2 regions of the Nonomuraea salmonea genome follow, and region 1 is predicted to be linked to the other one. Evidence: riboswitches for the same ligand, from Rfam matches in the RefSeq annotation. Region 1 holds a riboswitch; the other holds the start of a gene.
What was found. Region 1 has a riboswitch for cyclic di-AMP ahead of ACFFR3_RS28930 (hypothetical protein). Riboswitches for the same ligand answer to the same signal wherever they lie in the genome.
Positions count from the first base shown of each region.

Region 2: it holds a riboswitch for cyclic di-AMP, as region 1 does, so the genes downstream of both, ACFFR3_RS27990 (C40 family peptidase) here and ACFFR3_RS28930 (hypothetical protein) in region 1, are expected to answer to the same signal.

Region 1 covers NZ_JBHMCF010000034.1:239,944-247,360, forward strand. The annotation lists gene ACFFR3_RS28920 (MDR family MFS transporter) at 1-1,283, shown strand, start outside; gene ACFFR3_RS28925 (DUF5302 domain-containing protein) at 1,332-1,532, shown strand; cyclic di-AMP (ydaO/yuaA leader) riboswitch at 1,700-1,840, shown strand; gene ACFFR3_RS28930 (hypothetical protein) at 2,029-2,634, shown strand; gene ACFFR3_RS28935 (alpha/beta fold hydrolase) at 2,676-3,521, shown strand; gene ACFFR3_RS28940 (winged helix-turn-helix transcriptional regulator) at 3,555-3,911, opposite strand; gene ACFFR3_RS28945 (NAD(P)-dependent oxidoreductase) at 3,966-4,571, shown strand; gene ACFFR3_RS28950 (DUF4032 domain-containing protein) at 4,591-5,799, opposite strand; gene ACFFR3_RS28955 (DUF885 domain-containing protein) at 5,822-7,390, shown strand; gene ACFFR3_RS28960 (class II aldolase/adducin family protein) at 7,397-7,417, opposite strand, start outside.
Region 2 covers NZ_JBHMCF010000034.1:53,106-60,522, forward strand. The annotation lists gene serA (phosphoglycerate dehydrogenase) at 1-1,009, shown strand, start outside; gene ACFFR3_RS27990 (C40 family peptidase) at 1,502-2,131, opposite strand; cyclic di-AMP (ydaO/yuaA leader) riboswitch at 2,183-2,324, opposite strand; gene ACFFR3_RS27995 (3-isopropylmalate dehydrogenase) at 2,424-3,470, shown strand; gene ACFFR3_RS28000 (branched-chain amino acid aminotransferase) at 3,715-4,812, shown strand; gene ACFFR3_RS28005 (aldo/keto reductase) at 4,870-5,853, opposite strand; gene ACFFR3_RS28010 (DsbA family protein) at 5,977-6,621, shown strand; gene cimA (citramalate synthase) at 6,857-7,417, shown strand, end outside.

The DNA of each region.
Region 1 (7,417 bases):
TCTACGGGCGGCTGTCCGACCAGCACGGCAGGAAGCCGCTGCTGCTGATCGGCATGGCGGTGTTCCTCATCGGCTCGGCGCTGTCCGGGGCGGCGCAGGACATGACGCAGCTCATCGCCTTCCGTGCCCTCCAGGGGCTCGGCGCGGGCGCGCTGCTGCCGCTGTCGATCGCGCTGGTCATGGAGATGTTCCCGCCCCGCTCGGGCGGGGCCCGCGTGCAGGGGGCGCTCGGGGGCGTGATGGGGCTGTCGTTCCTGGCGGGGCCGTTCCTGGGCGGGCTGTTCACCGACCACGCGAGCTGGCGCTGGGCGTTCTACGTGAACGTGCCGATCGGCCTCGTGCTGATCGCGATCATCGTGCTGCGGCTGCCGCGCCGGCCCGGCACCGGCGGCGGCAGGCCCGACTACGCCGGCATCGCGGTCTTCACCGTGGCCGTCACGTCCCTGCTGCTCGGCCTGACCGAGAAGGGGCTCGACGGTCACACCTGGACCGACGTGGCCGTGGCGGGGCCGATCCTGCTGGCGCTGGTGCTGCTGGCCGTCTTCGTGGCGGTCGAGCGGCGCGCGGCCAGCCCGATCATGCCGATGGAGCTGTTCGCCAACCGGTCGTACACGCTGGTCAACCTCACCTCGTTCGTCACGGCCTTCTGCATGTACGCGGGTGTCGTCTTCCTGCCCCGCTACTTCCAGGAGGCGCTGGGCGTGGCCGCCACCGAGTCGGGGCTGCGGATCTACCCGCTGACGCTGGGCATGGTCGCCGGCAGCGTGCTCATGGGCGCGCTGATGTCGCGGACCGGGCGGTACAAGCCGTGGCTGCTCGTCTCGCCGTTCCTGCTGGTCGCGGGCGCGCTGCTCTGCCTCAACCTGGCGGTGGACAGCCCCGGCCTCGCGGTCGCGCTGTGGATGCTGCCGCTGGGGCTCGGCATGGGGCCGATGCTGTCCGGGCTGACGGTGGCCGCGCAGCAGTCGGTGGAGCCGCGCCACCTCGGCGTCGCCTCGGCGAACCTGGCCTTCTTCCGGCAGATCGGCGGCTCGGTGGCGCTGGCCGTCGGCGGCACGCTCTACACGGCGGAGTTCGCCGCGAGCGTACCCGGGGCGGGTGCCGCAGCCGCGCACGCCTCCGCAGCCGCGCTGGTCGTGCCGTCGCTCGGGGTGGCGGGCGCGGTGATCGCCCTGGTCGCGCTGGTGGCGCTGCCCGACAGGCGGCTCGCGGACCCGGCAGAGCCGGCGGACCGGCCGCCGCGGCGGCCTGAAGACACGGTGGAGGCCGGTTTCGCGTCATGAGCGGGGGCGTGCGAAGCTTTGAGTGTCCCCAACACCATGGAGGTCCTCATGGCGGATACACCGGAGCCGGAAGTCAGCGAAACTCCCGAGGACGAGATGAAGCGCAAGTTCCGCGAAGCGCTGGAGCGCAAGCGCAGCCAGCAGGCGGGCTCGGGCGCGGGTGGCAGGGGCGTCGACCCATCGAAGATTCACGGGGCGCACGGTCCGGCTGCCAATAAGAGATCGTTCAGGCGCAAGAGCGGCGGCTGAGGACTGAATCCTCAGGGGGCACGGCATGCCGTGCCCCCTTTTTGTATGCATTCCCGCTGAAGGTAGATCTTTGTCCGATTCGTGGTGAAACGTTTGCGGGTGTCCGATCCCGTCGTTAGAGTGTTCGCCATTACCAGCCGGTGACCTAGTCCTTACCCAAGACGGACGACCGGCTGGCGCCGAATCCCGAACCCTTCGGGAACCGGGGAACCACCCGCATTCGGGGTGAATCCGGCCCGCGCGGCCGGTAGGGCAACTCCACCGCCCGAACCCGTCAGCTAACCCGGTAGGCGTGATGGAGAGGATCACGTATTACATGTTCCAGCGCGTCGTACCCCCAGACCGCTCTTTGACGGCCGCCCGCTGAGCGGCCCCCTTCCCCAGGCTCGTCATTTGCGCTCCGCGTAGCGCCGCGGGGTCCCCCGCCCCGCCGCGCCCCCATCCCCTCGCGCCCGAGCGCAACTCCCCCGTCCCCTCGTGAAGGGTTTGCTGCTTCATGTCTGCTCGTTTCAGCCTGCGTTCCCTCGCCACGCTGACCGCCTGCTGCGTCGGCATGCTGACCTGCGCCAGTACGGCCGCGCACGCCGACACCCCCGACAAAGACAGGAAGATCCTGCTCAAGGGCTCGACCACGGCCTCGTACTTCTGGGACGACGCCTCCGGCCGGGCCGGTGACACCGGGCTGCCGGCCAGCGGCAAGCCCATGCAGAAGGGTCTGGCGGCCAGCCCGAGCTGGCCGCTGATGACCGAGGGTTACGTGGTCTACAAGGGCAAGAAGGCGCCCTTCTTCGTCGGTGACCGCGGGCCGGGCGAGCCCTCCAACCGCGGCATCATGCTCGACCTCGACGCCAAGACGTTCGCCGAGCTGACCGGCGGCAGTTTCAACTCCAGCACGCTCGGTGTGGACGGCGTCGGCGGCCAGGGCCACATCGAGGTCGAGTACGTCATCACCAAGTGGGGCGACGGCGTGGGCAAGAAGAACCACCCGGTCCCGTTCTCGACCGGCGCCTGGTCCAGGCGTGACAGGAACCCGGCGCCCCCGCCCGCCGACCAGGAGCAGGACTCCCAGGCCGGTGGCATCGCCGTACCGGCCGCCCGCTGACGGCTTTACGCCACGCGTACCAGAATGACATTCTGGCCTGCGTGACGACCCGTGTAGCCGCAAACGGCATTGAGATCGCCTATGACAGCTTCGGCGCACCCACAGGGCGGCCGCTCCTCCTGATCATGGGGCTCGGCGCCCAGCTCATCCAGTGGGACGAAGGGTTCTGCCGGCTCCTCGCGGAGCAGGGACACCACGTCGTACGGTTCGACAACCGCGACGCGGGACTGTCCACGCACATCCACGACGCGGGCGTCCCCCAGCCGGGGGCGCCCGCGCCGTATTCGCTGACGGACATGGCCGCCGACACCGCCGCGTTCATGGACGCCATCGGCTGGCCGTCCGCGCACGTCGTGGGCGCCTCGATGGGCGGCATGATCGCCCAGACATTGGCCATCGAGCACCCCGAGCGGGTGCTGACCCTGACCTCCATCATGTCCACGCCGGGACCCGACGTCGCCCCGCCCACCCCCGAGGCGATGACCGCGCTCATGACGCCGCCGCCGGCCGACCGCGCCGGCGTGCTCGACCAGTCGGTGGTGACCTGGTCGACGATCGGCTCACCGGGCTACGAGCTGGACGAGGAGGCCATCAGGGAACGGGCCGGCCTGGCCTACGACCGCTGCTTCGATCCGGCGGGCACGGCCCGGCAGTTCGCGGCGATCAGGGCGTCGGGCGACCGTACGCAGGCGCTGGCCGGCGTCCGCGCCTCCACGCTGGTGATCCACGGCGAGGCCGACCCGCTGATCCCGGCGGCCGGCGGCCGGGCGACGGCGGAGGCGGTGCCGGGGGCGCGGCTGGTGACGTATCCGGGGATGGGGCATGACCTGCCGAAGGCGCTGTGGCCCGACATCGTCGCCGAGATCACCAAGTTGACCGCGTCCTGAACCCTCCGGCTCTGGTCGGCCCGCTGGGGCCGATCAGAGCCGCGCGTGCTTCTCGCGGCAGCGCATGATCTCGTGGACGTTGTCCTCCGCCCACTCGGCCACCACCGAGATCGGCCCGTGCAGCGAGCGCCCGAGGCCGGTCAGCGTGTACTCGACCCGCGGCGGCACCTCCGCGAACGCCTCGCGCGTCAGCAGCCCGTCCTGCTCCATCGCCCGCAACGTCTGGGTCAGCACCTTGGGTGTGACCCCGCCGATCCGCGCCCTGAGCTGGGTGAACCGCATCGGCCCCCCGATGAGGCAGAGCAGCACGAGGGCCGACCACTTGTCGCCGATCCGGTCGAGGACCACCCGGGTCGGGCAGTCGGGATCGAAGACGTCGCCAGTATCCATGAGGTACTTATAGCACGATGAAGTAACCAGTACCCGATGGATACTCTTGGCCGTATGAAGATCCTTGTCTTTGGCGCGACCGGCATGGTCGGGCAGCGCATCGCCGCCGAGCTCCGTGACCGCGGCCACGAGGTGACCGGCGTCAGCCGCAGCGGCGGCCCCGTCAAGGGCGACGTCCGCGACACCGCCACCCTGGCCCCCGGCCACGACGCCGTCGTCTCCGCCGTCGCCCCGCCGCGCGACGGCACCGAGCCCGAGCCGCCGTTCATCGAGGCCAACACGGCGCTCACCGACGGCCTGCGCGCGGCAGGGGTGCGCCGGCTGATCGTGGTCGGCGGCGCCGGCAGCCTCCAGGTGGCCCCCGGCCAGGACCTCGTGGACACGCCCGAGTTCCCCGAGCTCTACAAGAAGGAGGCGCTGGCCGGGCGGGCCCTGCTGCGCTTCTACCGCGAGGTCGACGACCTCGACTGGACGTTCGTCTCCCCGGCGGCGGAGATCGCGCCGGGGGAGCGCACCGGCGTGTTCAGGGTGGGCGGCGACACCCTGCTCAGCGACGAGCAGGGCCGCAGCTTCATCAGCGCAGAGGACTACGCGGTCGCGATCGCCGACGAGCTGGAGAAGAACGCCAACGTGCGCAAGCGCATCTGCGTGGCCTACTGATCGGGCTTACTGATCGGGCTCACTGATCAGCGTCCTTCGGTAGCAGCGCCCGCTCGTCGGGCTTGTGCACGAGGATGTTGTCCACGTACGAATCCACCGCCTTGGCCAGCCCGACATCGGCGCCGGCCTGCTCCGACAGGTACCACCGGTGGTCCAGGATCTCGTGGAAGAGCTGCGCGGGCTCCAGCTTGCCGCGCAGCTCGGCCGGGATCGCCTCGACCGTCGGCTGGAACACCTCGGCCAGCCACCGGTGCGCCACGATGGCCTCGTCCTCGTGGCGCAGGCCCTTGGCCACCCGGAAGCCGTCGAGGTCGTTGAGCAGCCGCCTGGCCTGGTTCTCCTCGACGTCGAGGCCGGTCAGCCTGAGCAGCCGCCGCTGGTGGTGCCCGGCGTCCACGACCTTGGGACGCACGATGAGCCGGCCTGTGCCGACCTTGCGCCGCACCATCATCTCGGCGACGTCGAAGCCCAGCAGGTTGAGCCGCCTGATGCGCTGCTCCACGCGGTGCCAGTCGACCTCCTCGATGATCTCGCTCTCGTTGATCTCGTTCCAGAGGCGGTGGTAGCGGGCCACGATGTCCTCGGCGGTCTCCATGGGGTCGATCGACGGGTGCAGCAGCCCGCCGGCCTCCAGGTCGAGCATCTCGCCGAAGATGTTGGTGTGCGCGGTGTCGATGTCGCCGAGCCGCTGGCCCTCGCTGATCATCGGGTGCATCTCGCCGGTCTCGGCGTCCACCAGGTACGCCGCGAACGCGCCCGCGTCCCGCCTGAACAGCGTGTTCGACAGCGAGCAGTCACCCCAGTAGAAGCCGTTGAGATGCAGCCGCACCAGCAGCACGGCCAGCGCGTCGAGCAGGCGGGTGAGCGTGTCGGGGCGCAGGGTGCCCGACATGACCGCGCGGTAGGGCAGCGAGAACTGCAGGTGGCGGGTGATGAGCGCGGCGTCGAGGCCGTCCTCGCGGCCGGTGACGTACGCGACGGGTTCGACGGCGGGCGCGTCCAGCCTGGCCAGGTCCCACAGCAGCTGGTACTCCCGCTTGGCGTACCGCTCGCTGATCTCCTTGATCGCGTACACCTTGCCGGAGAGCCGGGCGAAGCGGACCACGTGCCGCGAGATGCCGCGCGGCAGATCGACCAGATGGTGCTGCGGCCAGTCCTGCAGCGGGACTTCCCAGGGGAGGCGGATCAGGTCAGGGTCACCTAGCGCGCCAGTGATCTGGAGGGGCATTTGCTCAGGATATGGTGCACCGGTGGACGAGTTTCTCAAGTGGTACTTCTCCGACCATCCGATCGTCGCCGCCACGCTGGGAGCCGACGGCTACGATCACACACTCGGCGACTGGACCGCTGACGCCTGGCACAACCGCGAGCGCGAGCAGGTCCGCTGGCTCGAACGCCTCTCGGCCCGAGAAGCCTCCACCCTGGACGACGCGATCGACAGGGACCTCGTCCTGTCACAGCTCAGAGGCGCCATCGCGGAGGCCGCCTGGCCCGAGTGGCGCCGCGACCCGAGCGTCTACCTCGGCACGATCTTCACCTCCATGTACGCCCCCTTCCAGCACCGGCTCAAGCCCGAGCCCGAGCTGGTGAGCGCCGCGCTGTCCCGGCTGGCCGAGGTGCCCGGCGTGCTCGCCGCCTGCCGCGCCAACCTCGACCCCGACCTGGCCGCCCCGCTGCTGGTCAAGCGGGGGCTCGGGCAGGCGCGTACCGGCCGGAACTTCCTCACCCGCACGATCCCGTCCATGGTCGAGGACCCCGACCTGCGCGCCCGCCTGGCCGAGGCCGCCGAGCCGGCCGCGCGCGCCTTCGACGAGCTGGTCACCTTTCTCGAGACCTTCGAGTGCGGCGGCACCTGGCGCATGGGGGAGCGGCTCTACACCACGCTGCTGCGCGAGCGCGAGATGCTCGGCTACGGCGCCGCCGAACTGCACGAGAAGGGCAGGGCCGCCTGGGCCGAGCTGGACGCCCGCATGCAGGAGGTCGCGGTCCAGGTCAACGGGAGCCGCGACTGGCGGGCCGCCATGGAGTTCCTCATGGACGACCACCCGGCCACGCTCGACGAGATGCGCGCCGAGTACGAGGCCGAGACCAGGCGCGCCCAGGCGTTCGTCCGCGAGCACGACCTGGTCACCTTCGCCGACGGCGAGGAGTGCCTGGTGCTGCCGTCCGCCGAGTACAACCGCCCGGTGCTGTCCGTGGCCCACTACATGGCGCCGCCGCCGCTCAGCTCCTCGCGGCAGGGCGTCTTCTTCGTGCCGTTCACGCCGGACGACTTCAGCCCCGATCAGGTACGCCAGCGGCTGCGGACCAACGCGCACGCCCAGATGCCGTCGATCGCGGTGCACGAGGCGTACCCGGGGCACCACTGGCACCTGTCGTACATCGCGGAGAACCCGCGTACGGTCAGAAAGGTCTTCAGGACGCCGTACTTCACCGAGGGCTGGGCCCTCTACGTCGAGAAGCTGCTGCAGGAGCACGGCTACTTCGACACCCCGGCCACCCTGCTCGCGCACCTCGACTTCCGGATGTTCCGGGCCGCCCGCATCATCGTGGACACCGCGCTGCACTGCGAGGAGATGTCGATCGAGGAGGCGGAGAGCTTCATGTCGACCAAGTCGTCGCTGTCGCCCGGCACCGCGCAGGGCGAGGTCAACCGCTACTGCGCCTGGCCGACGCAGGCCCCCTCCTACCTGACGGGCGCCATCGAGATCGACCGCATCCGGGAGTCGTTCCGCGGCACCCTGAAGGAGTTCCACGACCGCATCGCGGGCTCGGGCGGGCTCCCGCTCGGCCTCGCCGAGCAGGTCGCGCTGGCGTGACGCCGCTCAGGCCCGGGGGAACTCGGG
Region 2 (7,417 bases), 190 kb from region 1:
GCAGGCCGACTTCATCACCGTCCACCTGCCCAAGTCCAAGGAGACGGTCGGGCTCATCGGCGACCGCGAGCTGCACCAGGTCAAGCCCAACGTGCGGATCGTCAACGTCGCGCGCGGCGGCATCGTCGACGAGGGCGCCCTCTACGCGGCGATCAAGGAGGGCCGGGTCGCGGGAGCCGGCCTGGACGTCTTCGCCAAGGAGCCGTGCACCGACAGCCCGCTGTTCGAGCTCGACCAGGTCGTCGTCACGCCCCACCTCGGCGCCTCCACCCACGAGGCCCAGGAGAAGGCCGGCACCCAGGTCGCGCGCAGCGTGAAGCTGGCCCTCGCGGGCGAGTTCGTGCCCGACGCGGTCAACGTCCAGGGCGGCGCCGTGGCCGAGGACGTCAAGCCGGGCCTGCCGCTGGCCGAGAAGCTGGGCCGGGTCTTCACCGCGCTGGCCGGCGAGGTGGCCACCAAGCTCGACGTCGAGGTGCGCGGCGAGATCGCCGCCCAGGACGTGCGGGTGATCGAGCTGGCCGCGCTCAAGGGCGTCTTCGCCGACGTGGTCGAGGAGCAGGTCACCTACGTCAACGCGCCGCTGCTGGCCAAGGACCGCGGCATCGCGGTCGAGCTGGTCACCAGCTCCGAGAGCCCCGACTGGCGCAACCTGGTGACCGTGCGCGGCGTGCTGGCCGACGGCCGCACGGTCTCGGTGTCGGGCACGCTGTCCGGGCCGCGCCAGATCACCAAGATCGTCGAGGTCAACGGCTTCGAGATGGAGATCGAGCCGACGGCCCACCTGTGCTTCTACACCTACACCGACCGCCCCGGCGTCGTCGGCGTGGTCGGCCGGCTGCTCGGCGAGCACGGCATCAACATCGCCTCGATGCAGGTGGCCCGTGACGTCAAGGGCGGCAAGGCGCTCATCGCGCTGACCGTCGACTCGGCGATCCCGGCCGAGGTGGTCGAGCAGATCGGCGCCGAGATCGGCGCCGAGAGCGGCCGCTCGGTCGACCTGGAGGACTGACCCTCTGACCTGCGCAGGGCCGTCACCCGTTTCGGGTGGCGGCCCTTTTGCGTCTCAGGATGCGAGATAGTAGGACATCCAAGCACTGTCCTCGGGTACTGTAGCCGGTGATGCGCCAGGTTCTCGTACTCATTACCTGCCGCGGCGGGGCCTGTTAGGGCAGGTCGACGACCCGCCGCGGTGCGCGGCGTATGCGTCGGCCGTCAAGTCCCTTCGTCCGGTCCGTGACCCGGACCACGAGATTCAGGCCCGGTCGGGCTCGCGACCGGAGTCCGGCTTCCCCCCTTTCTCAGGAACACGTCCGCGAAGCGAGATGAGCCACATGTACGAGATGTATGCCTACAACCGTGCCGAGGACCAAGAGGACGAGGCGGCCGAGGCCGTCCAGATGGCCCTCGACCGGCGTGACAACGGCGGAGCCCCCCAAAGCAGGTGAGCCCAGAACGGCCCCGCGCTCGTTCGCACGGGGCCGCTCGTCCGGGTGGTGCAAGGTCAGAGGGTCGCGGTCAGCATCGACGGGGCGGGGTCATCGCGCCGTTTCTGCAGCTCGCGCCACTGACGGACGCCCTCGCGGTCGGGCCTGACCGCTCCGACGAACGCCTGCCGGCGCCAGTCGGAGAGCTTCTCCTCCTTCACCACGTCGCCCGAGTGCGGCGCGTGCACCATGTAGCCGGGCTTGGAGATCATGCCCACGTGACCGAGTCCGCTGAAGAAGACCAGGTCACCGGGCTTGAGATGGTTCCAGCTGATTTTCCGGGAGAACGCGTTGTACTGCTCGGCGGCGGTGCGCGGCAGGTGGATCCCCGCCTTCTGGTACGCCCTGAGCATGAGCCCGGAGCAGTCGTACCCGCTGCGGCTCGTGCCGCCCCACACGTACGGGATGCCGCGCTGGTGCATCGCGAACCTGAGGGCGGTCTTCCAGGCCGGCTTGGGCGCGCGCTGCTGCTGGATGCGCTTGACCTCGGGGCCGGTCAGAGTGATCGAGCCGGCCGCGTTCGTACCGGAGCCGGATTTCGTGCCGGGGCCGGATTTCGTGTCGGGGTCGGAGTTCGTGTCGGGGGAGTGACGGCTTTCACCGGGGCCGGCGGGCGTCGGCGCGGCGGAGGCCGGAGGGGGGCACACGATGAGCCCGGCGGCGACACCCGCCAGGGCGATGGCAATGCGAGACAGGGGTCTGTCCTTCCATGCGGCCGGCCGGGTTAGCTGACGGGCTCGGGCCTGGAAGACAGCCCTACGGCGAAGCCGATTCGCCCCTGGGGGAGAGGTGGGTCCCCGGCTCCACGCACCTGCTGCGTGGATTAGGCCTGACGGACTCTAACGAATCGGTCAAAAGGTCGCAATACATGCAAAATCGGACGTCCGGAAAATGAGATGATGTGTTCGTCAGTCGAGACGAGCCGGTAAGGTACCGCCCATGGAGTCGCGTAACATCCGCCTGGCTGTCATCCCCGGTGACGGCATCGGCACCGAGGTCGTCGCAGAAGGGCTCAAGGTCCTGGATGCCGTGGGCACCAAGATCGAGCCCACCCACTACGACCTGGGCGCCGCGCGCTATCACCGCACCGGCGAGACGTTGCCCGACTCGGTGCTCCACGAGCTGCGCGGCTACGACGCCATCCTGCTCGGCGCCGTCGGAGACCCCAGCGTGCCGCCCGGCGTCCTGGAGCGCGACCTGCTGCTGCGGCTGCGGTTCGAGTTCGACCACTACGTCAACCTGCGCCCGGTCAAGCTGTTCCCCGGCGTGCGCACCCCGCTGGCCGACACCCCGCCCGAGAAGATCGACATGATCGTCGTCCGCGAGGGCACCGAGGGCCTCTACGCCGGCACCGGCGGCGCCATGCGGCGCGGCACCCCGCACGAGATCGCCACGCAGGAGTCGCTCAACACCGCACACGGCGTCGAGCGCGTGGTCCGCTACGCCTTCGAGAAAGCTCAGTCGCGCCCGCGCAAGAAGCTCACGCTCGTCCACAAGACGAACGTCCTCACCTTCGCGGGCGACCTGTGGCAGCGCACCGTCAACCGGGTCGCCGCCGACTACCCCGAGATCGCCGTCGACTACTCCCACATCGACGCGGCCTCGATGTTCTTCGTCACCCAGCCCGAGCGCTTCGACGTGGTGGTCACCGACAACCTCTTCGGCGACATCATCACCGACCTCGGCGCCGCCATCGCGGGCGGCATCGGCCTGGCCGCCAGCGGCAACATCAACCCCGACGGCGCCGCGCCCAGCATGTTCGAGCCGGTCCACGGCAGCGCGCCCGACATCGCGGGCCAGGGCAAGGCCGACCCGACCGCGACCATCCTCTCCGTCGCCATGCTTCTCGACCACCTCGGCCTGAGCGCCGAGGCGGCCAGGGTGGAGCAGGCCGTCGCCGACGACATCGCGGCGCGCGTCGCGGGCTCCGCCCCGCGCGGCACGCAGCAGATCGGCGACGACATCACCGCGCGAGTATCCGGCTAGGACCGCCTAGCCCGATCACGAGCGCCCGGCGGCCCTGAGGGGACTGCCGGGCGCTTTTTCGTGTCCCTGTACGGAGAAATGGGGGCTATATCCCCCATTGACCCCTTGCCATCCCATATAGCGAGACAATAGGAAGTACGGACTGCCTCCCGGCGCGGCCGCCTCTCGCGGCCGTCGCAGAAACCGCAGACAGCGGGCAGCTTCCGGTAGGTTTCGGTAGATCGCAGAGAGAAGGACCGACGTCATGACCATCGCTCAGAAGCTCAGCTTCGACGTGCAGCTCTCCGACCATGCTCGCACCGCGGCCGAGCGGGAGCAGGTACTGGCGAACCCGGGGTGGGGGCAGGTCTTCACCGACCACATGGTCTCGATCGACTTCACCGAGGGTAAGGGCTGGCACGACGCGCGCCTCGAGGCGTACGGGCCGCTCGTCCTCGACCCGGCCACCGCGGTCTTCCACTACGCCCAGGAGCTGTTCGAGGGGCTGAAGGCGTACCGGCAGGCCAACGGCTCGATCGTGATGTTCCGCCCGTACGCCAACGCCACCCGCTTCAACCGCTCGGCCCAGCGCATGGCGATGCCCGAGCTGCCCGAGGAGACGTTCGTCGAGTCGCTGGACCTGCTCGTCAACACCGACAAGGAGTGGGTGCCCACCGCCGAGGGGCACAGCCTCTACCTGCGGCCCTTCATGATCGCCACGCAGCCGGCGCTCGGGGTCAACTACCCGTCGAAGACGTACCGGTACATGGTGATCGCCTCCCCGGCGGCCTCCTACTTCACCGGCGGCATCAAGCCCGTCTCCGTCTGGCTGTCCACCGAGTACACGCGGGCCGCGCCCGGCGGCACCGGGTTCGCCAAGTGCGGCGGCAACTACGCCGCGGCCTTCGTCGCGCAGCGGCAGGCCGTCGAGAACGGCTGCGACCAGGTCGTCTGGCTCGACGCGCACGAGCACCGCTACGTCGAGGAGATGGGCGGGATGAACCTGTTCTTCGTCATCGGCGGCAAGCTCGTCACCCCCGCGCTCACCGGCACGCTGCTGCCCGGCATCACCCGCGACTCGATCCTGGAGCTGGCCGGCGACCTCGGCCTGGAGACCGAGGAGCGGCTGGTCAGCGTGGAGGAGTGGCAGGCCGGCTGCGAGAGCGGCGAGCTGACCGAGGTGTTCGCGTGCGGCACCGCGGCCGTGGTGACGCCGGTCGGCACGGTCAAGGGCGCCGACCGCTCATGGACGATCGGCGACGGCACGCCCGGCCCGATCACCATGCGGGTGCGCGAGGAACTGGTCGGCATCCAGTACGGCGCCCGCCCCGACACCCACAACTGGGTCCACAAGATCGCCTGACGCCCGCATCCCAGGGGGCGCGGGGCCGCCTGAGCCCGCCCCGGCCCCCGTGCCCGCTCAGGTGTCGAGGTTGGCCAGGTAGGCGGCGTTGCCGCGCTCGCCGGCCACCGCGCCGGGCGGCACCAGCGCCTCGAGCCGCCGTACCGTCTCCTCGTCGAGGGTGACGTCGGCGGCCGCGGCGTTGGCCCGCGCGTTCTCGGCCCGGCGCGTCCCCGGGATCGGCACGGCGCCGCGGTGCACGAGCCAGGCCAGCGCGAGCTGCGCCACCGGCAGCCCCACCTCGCCGGCCAGGCCCGCCACGGCGTCGGCCAGCTCCACGTTGCGGTCCAGGTTGCCCTCCTGAAAGCGCGGGTTGCCCCGGCGCCAGTCGCCCTCCTCCAGCGACCCCCTGCCCCTGATCGTGCCGCCGAGCAGGCCGCGCCCGAGCGGGCTGTAGGCCACGAACCCGACGCCCAGCTCGTCGCAGGCCGGGCGCACGTCCTGCTCGGGGTAGCGGTGGAACAGCGAGTACTCGGTCTGCAGGGCGGTCACCGGGTGGACCGCGCAGGCCCGCCGCAGCGTCGCCGCCGACACCTCCGACAGGCCGACATACCGGATGTCCCCGGCCTGGACCAGCTCGGCCAGCGCGCCCATCGTCTCCTCGACGGGCGTCGTGGGGTCGAGCCTGTGCAGGTAGTAGAGGTCCACCCGGTCCGTACGCAGGCGGTCGAGGCTGGCCTCCAGAGCCCTGCGGACGTACTCGGGCCGGCCCATGCCCGGCACCAGCCTGCCCTGATCGTCGGAGTTCCCGCCGAACTTCGTGGCCAGCACCACCTCGTCCCTGTGGCCCCGCAGCACCCGCCCGATCAGGGTCTCGCTGTGCCCGGCGCCGTAGATGTCGGCGGTGTCGACGAACGTGACGCCCGCGTCCAGCGCCGCCAGGAGCGCCTGCGTCGCCTCCGGTTCGCTCACGTCGCCGTACACCCTGGGCGCCAGCGTCATCGCGCCGAACCCCAGGGCCGAGACCGTCGGGCCCTCGCGACCCAGTGTCACGTATCGCATGGCTGATCCCCCTTCATCCCCCGCAGACGAACCTGCCCGGCGCGCCGGGGCCGTACGCGCGTGATGGCCGTTGTCCGCGCTTCCGATAGGGTCTGCGCGATCGACAAAGGTGAGAGTGGGCTCATGAAGAAGCGGTTGATGGCGGTCGTGGCGGCCTTCGCGGCGATCACCGTACTCGGGGTGCTGGCGTTCTCCCAGCCCGGCGCGTCGTCCGACGGGGTGCAGCTGAGCAGGCAGGCGGACGGGTCGATGATCCTGGCCGACCTGGGCAGCGACGCTCCGGTGCTCGACGTGTTCGAGGACTTCGACTGTCCGGTGTGCAAGGACATGCACACCAAGGTCGATGCGACGATCCAGCGCCTGGCCAAGGAGGGCAAGGTGAAGGTCGTCTTCCACACCGTCACGATCTTCCGGGACGAGCCCATGCGCTCCAACTCCGTCCGCGCCGCCGCGGCCGCGCGCTGCGTACCGGAGGAGAACTGGCTGGCCTTCAGGGACGCCGTGTACGCCATGCAGCCCGCCCCGCACGGCGTGGCCTCGGGCTTCACGGTCGAGGAGCTGTCGGCGGCGGCCAGGAAGGCCGGCGCGTCGGTGGACGACTGCGTGAAGTCGCAGACGTACGCGGAGGCGCACCTGGCGCAGACGGCCAGGGTCCCGCTGGAGGGCACGCCGACCGTGCTGCTCGACGGCCAGATGCTGGGCGGCGAGGTGTTCGACGCCGCCGCGATCGAGCGCCTGATCACCGGAGGCATCGGCGTCCAGGTGTGACCGCCCCCACCGTGCCGTGTCCCAGGGAGTGAGACCGGTGTGCCAGATGGTGAATCCGTGTGGCAGACTGGGCGGCACCATGTTCTACGGTCTGCTCATTATCGGCAGGCGCGCTGGCTGATACCGGGACACCGCCAGCGCGCAGACCTCTCACGTCCGTGAGGGGTCTTTTTGTTTTCCCGGGTTTTCCCGAGAACGTCCTTCGCAGAGAAGCTTCCGCAGAGAAGAGAGACTCATGGCCGACGACCGCTTCCACGTCTACGACACGACGCTACGCGACGGCGCGCAACAGGAGGGGCTCAACCTCACCGTCGCCGACAAGCTCGCCGTCGCTCGTCACCTGGACGGCCTGGGCGTCGGCTTCATCGAGGGGGGCTGGCCCGGCGCCAACCCCAAGGACACCGAGTTCTTCAGGCTGGCCCGAACAGAGCTCGACCTGAAGCACGCGCAACTCGCCGCGTTCGGCGCGACCCGCCGGGCAGGTGTGCAGGCCGCCGACGACCCCCTGGTGGCCGCCTTGCGCGAATCCGGCGCGCCGGTCGTGACCCTTGTCGCCAAGAGTCACGACCGGCACGTGGAGCTGGCTCTCCGCACGACGCTCCAGGAGAACCTCGCGATGATCCGCGACACGGTCTCCCACCTGCGTGCGGAGGGCCAGCGCGTCTTCCTCGACGCCGAGCACTTCTTCGACGGCTACCGGTCCAACCCGGCGTACGCGCTGGAGGTCGTCAGGACCGCCGCCGAGGCGGGGGCCGACGTCATCGCCCTGTGCGACACCAACGGCGGCATGCTGCCC